DNA from 2 places in the Vibrio sp. YT-19(2023) genome. Region 2 is predicted to be linked to the other one. Evidence: riboswitches for the same ligand, from Rfam matches in the RefSeq annotation. Region 2 holds a riboswitch; the other holds the start of a gene.
What was found. Region 2 has a riboswitch for cyclic di-GMP ahead of gbpA (N-acetylglucosamine-binding protein GbpA). Riboswitches for the same ligand answer to the same signal wherever they lie in the genome.
Positions count from the first base shown of each region.

Region 1: linked by a shared signal. The riboswitch ahead of R7E78_RS04600 (TfoX/Sxy family DNA transformation protein) and the one ahead of gbpA (N-acetylglucosamine-binding protein GbpA) in region 2 are both predicted to bind cyclic di-GMP.

Region 1 covers NZ_JAWOQN010000004.1:94,174-96,574, forward strand. Annotated here, with positions in the region: gene R7E78_RS04590 (DUF2007 domain-containing protein) at 1-21, opposite strand, end outside; gene R7E78_RS04595 (TVP38/TMEM64 family protein) at 42-728, opposite strand; gene R7E78_RS04600 (TfoX/Sxy family DNA transformation protein) at 843-1,433, opposite strand; cyclic di-GMP riboswitch class I at 1,550-1,639, opposite strand; gene purR (HTH-type transcriptional repressor PurR) at 1,927-2,401, opposite strand, start outside.
Region 2 covers NZ_JAWOQN010000002.1:190,135-192,535, reverse strand. Annotated here, with positions in the region: gene R7E78_RS02865 (cryptochrome/deoxyribodipyrimidine photo-lyase family protein) at 1-105, shown strand, start outside; gene R7E78_RS02860 (fasciclin domain-containing protein) at 186-686, shown strand; cyclic di-GMP riboswitch class I at 959-1,059, shown strand; partial or broken gene gbpA (N-acetylglucosamine-binding protein GbpA) at 1,158-2,401, shown strand, end outside.

The sequences.
Region 1 (2,401 bases), on a different contig from region 2:
TTTAGCGATAAATATTTTCATCAAAATACCCACTTCACCAATTACGAGTTTTGCTGACTTGGTGTCGGCCTTACTTTATTCATAACCCATTTAGTGATGATTGGAAATAGTCCCAATAGCGCAAAAGACGCTAATACTGCGGGTGAAACAATGCCCGATAGGCTTTCAATTGTTGCTAATTGAGTACCTGCATTCAGATATACGGCTGTGCCTGGCAGCATACCTATTTGGCTAGTGAGATAAAATCGACCTACAGACATCGGTGTTAAGCCCATCAGTAAGTTGATTAGAAAGAAAGGGAATACAGGGATTAGACGCAAGGAAAATAGATAAAAAGCTCCGTCTTTTTCGACACCTTGATTAATTGCGTTGAGTTTATTTCCGAATTTGTTTTGTACCCAGTCACGCAATAAGTATCGGCTGCTCAAGAAGGCCAGTGTTGCCCCCATAGTGCTAGCGAAAGAAACCAGTAGCAAGCTTGTCCAAAAACCAAATAAGGCTGCACCAAGTAAGGTGACTACTGCCGCTCCTGGGATAGAAAAAGCGGTAATTGCAATGTAGGTAAAAAAGTAAATCGCAGCCGAGAATACAAAATTCTGATCGATGTATGTAGTTAGTGCTTCTTGTTGGGCTTTTGCATTCTCTAAGGTTAAATACTGGCCAAAGTTAATACCTAAAAAGACGATAGCCGCTAGTAGGATGAGACCTAATATCAGTTTCTTATTCATAATTTTGATTCCAATTTGGGATATATGTAATAAGACAGTAGGAAAACCGAAAAAATTTCACAAAAAAACCGCAGATTAGACTGCGGTTTTACAAGATAGTTTTTAGGCCGACTTTTATTGGAGGCCGTTCATCAACTCATCTCGGCGAGCTTGAGGTACCACACTCCAATGAGTGCCGTTGATAGCACCTTCTAGTGCCCATAGCAACTCAATGTTGACGGTTGCAGAGTGCGTATCTCTTATCGCTTTATAGGCGTTAAGCGCACCTTCCTCTTCAAGCTTCTCTACGGATTCGATGCCGGCTTTTTTTAGCATGCGCTCGGTAGCCAGTCGTAAGTTAGGCAAATCTTTCAAACGGTTAGGCTTTGTACTTGCTTGCTGTTCTTTCTCAAGCTTTGCCTTTTTCAATGATTGATTCGCTACTTCGATTAAGCGTTCGCTTGATTCCCATAAATCGCTGGAAATAGCGTAGTACTTTGTAACGACTGGAAAGCCACGTTTTTTATAAACGTAAGGCTTTAGCCCTTGTTTCTCGAAGTCAGATGAAGTTTTTTGGTCTGCTCTGATATGAAGCTGATTGTTTACCACTAGTGCAAACATTGTTTCATCAGCGAATAGTCCGAAGCCACCAAACATTGAGCGCGACTTGATATTACCAAGTGCCTCAAATAGCTTCATAGAGTCTTTGAGTATCGGTTTATCCATGTTTTGTTATCTCGGTGTAATTAATATTACGCCACCAAAAGTCAGGTCCGAGAGAGTAGCAAACATGCGTAAAAACAATGTCATTACAGAGTAAAGTCATTGCTTACACACTTGCCATCGGTAACCCCGCTACCTTCCATATCGTAATATGGTTCAGGCCGGAGGCTTTGCGTCCCACTCTTTCGAATGGTTTGCCCTGTGCGTGACACAATGAGCATACTTCTTATATTGAATTAACATCACGGTTTAGCGTTAAAAGTGTGATTTCGGTTCAATAAAAATGATAGATTGAATGCTCTATTTTGCATATGGAAAGGTGCAAATTGGCCTTTGAAAAGGAGTTCTTAATATATATTACATTTATATAAAACAGGGAGTTAACGTTAGTCAATTGTTATTAGAGTGGTGTGAAGTATTAGAGAATGCTTAATTTTTCCAAAAAAATAAGCGCCCCTGTAGAGCGCTTATTTAACACGGTTAAATACAGTGAAATTTAGTTCATTTTTTTCACAGTATTTCGAATTACAAGCTCAGGTTGCATTTCGAAAATTCGTTTTTCGTGTTCTTTATCTTTGATACGCTCAAGTAGAATTTCGAATGCATTTTTACCAACACGACGTTTAGGTTGGTGGATAGTCGTTAGCGGTGGAGAGAAGTATTCTGCAAGCTCGATGTTGTCGTAGCCGATCACTGAAATATCTTCAGGAATTTTGATCCCGTTTTGTTGCAAGCGGCTCATTAGGCCGAGAGCCATTGTGTCGTTAAAACAGAATACCGCCGTCGGGCGCTTGTCCATTGCGGTAATTTTATCTGCAACTAATACGGCCGTATCACATTCAAAGTTACCTTCAAGGATCCAGTCTTCATTTACAGCTAGGTTCGCTTCGCTCATTGCGCGACGGAAACCTGCAATGCGCTCTTGGCAAGCAAGCTTTTCAAAATGACCGCTTAGACAAGCGATATCCGTA
Region 2 (2,401 bases):
AGAGAGCGCTTATGGGCGTGGCGGAAACGAGCCGATGTGAAACAAGAAGGCAGACGAATTCTTGCGCGACATGTTAGGCCCTCAAAAGAAAGTAGGACGCGATGATCATCTTTCAATCACGATGCGTACAAATGCAAACACACTCAAGGGAACCCGCTGTACCCTCAACTAGTAAGGAACACACTATGTTCAAACGTATCTTAGTTATCGCGGCTACACTGATGGCGACATTATCTTTTATGCTTCCCGTCAAGGCTCATGAGCATGGCATGATGAAAGCCGATATTGTCGACGTTGCCGCTGACAACGGCTCTTTCAATACGCTTGTTGCTGCGGTGAAAGCAGCGGGCTTGGTTGACACTCTCAAAGGGGAAGGCCCATTTACTGTTTTTGCACCAACGGATGACGCTTTTGCAAAACTGCCAGACGGCACAGTCGACATGCTCTTAATGCCGGAAAACAAAGACAAGTTAGTATCTGTTTTGACTTATCACGTCGTCCCAGGGAAAGTGATGGCTGCCGATGTTGTTAAGCTAGACAAAGCGACTACGGTTCAGGGGCAAGATGTGATGATTAAAACCATGGGTGATAAAGTCATGGTTAACGATGCAAATGTCATTGCAACCGATGTGAAAGCTAAAAACGGTGTCATTCACGTGATTGATACTGTCATCATGCCGAAATAACACCATTCAGAGGGCGGTACAATCCGCCCTTTAGACAGAACTTCTTCCACCCTTAGCACGATTCCTCTCCATTTATCCCCAACAAACCTCCACTCATTCTCCATGATTATTAATAAGATAAAAACAAAATTAAAATCAATATCTTGCAATACGATACTGCATAATATTGACGAGGTTAAGATATCGTTATCTTTCAATTTGAGAACAGGATTCCATGTCAGTGACGTTTACTTTTCCACATGTAAATTCTTAAGCTAAATTTTGGCTGCTCAATCACATTTCGGCAAACCATTCGAAAGGGTGGGACGCAAAGCTTCCGGTCTGTCAGCATTTAAAAATCTAAAAGAATGCTCATGATAGCGGGGTTACCATGACTCAGTGTTACAGAAGTCCAATTTCTGTAGCGTTGCTTTATGCTCAGCATGCGCCGGGGTGTGACATTAGTTTGTCAGCCATAACAGAGGACATGTGATGAAATCATTTCCAACCAAATCCGTACTCGCGTTAGCACTTGCAAGCATTAGCTCAGGTGCTGCGGCTCACGGTTATGTATCAGAAACCAATGGTGGTGTCGCTGCAAGTCGCTCGGCACTATGTAAGTATCCATCGCCAGATACTAACGAAAAAAATAATAACTGCGGTGCGATTCAATATGAACCGCAAAGCGTTGAAGGCCCTGATGGCTTTCCCGAAACAGGGCCTCGCGATGGTAAAATAGCGAGTGCCGAAACCGCTTTAGCAGCTGCCCTTGATGAGCAAACTGCCGACCGTTGGGTAAAACGCCCTATTCAAGCAGGTACACAACCTTTTGAATGGACATTTACCGCTAACCACGTGACGCGCGACTGGAAATATTACATCACCAAGCCTGATTGGAACCCAAACGCTTCACTATCACGAGACTCTTTTGATCTAACTCCTTTCTGTGTCGTCGACGGCAATATGGTTCAACCCCCGAAACAGGTAAGCCATCAATGTAATGTGCCTACTCGCGAGGGATACCATGTCATCCTGGCAGTATGAGATGTTGGCGACACTGCAGCCTCATTTTATAACGTGATCGATGTGAAATTTGATGGTGACAGTCCCGTTATTCCAGATTGGAAGCAAGGCGGTCAAATTATTCCTACAATGGATTTAAATATTGGGGATTCGGTTTATACACGCGTATTTGATCAAGCAGGTGAAAACGTGGCGTATAGAACTGAACTAGAAATTACCGATGCAGCAATGGGCCAAGCGAAAAACTGGTCTTACGCACTCGCGACTAAGCTAAACCAAGAACAAGCAAAACTGCAAGCCGGGCAGTATGCAGAGGATAAATTCACTCCTGTTTATGGTACTAATCCGGTGTATCTGCAAGCAAATAGCGGCCTTGAGCGAGTAGAGATCGGCTATAACATTGAAACTCCTGTCCCAGAATACTCACTCACAGTAGATGGCTTAGCAGACGAGTATATCATTGAGTCAACACCGACAACGTTGGATCTGACACTAACTGCTGAAGGCGATTTAAATGCAGAACTCACCGTTTACAATCACCATCGCGAACCACTTGCAAGTTGGGCAAACGAAATGAAAGACGGCTCGGTAGAGGCGATATCGCTCGCTTTAAGTAAATCGGAGCCGGGTCACCATATGCTCGTAACACGTATTAAGGATAAAGATGGCAACTTGGTGGATCAGCAAACACTCGACTTTCACTTAAAAGAAGA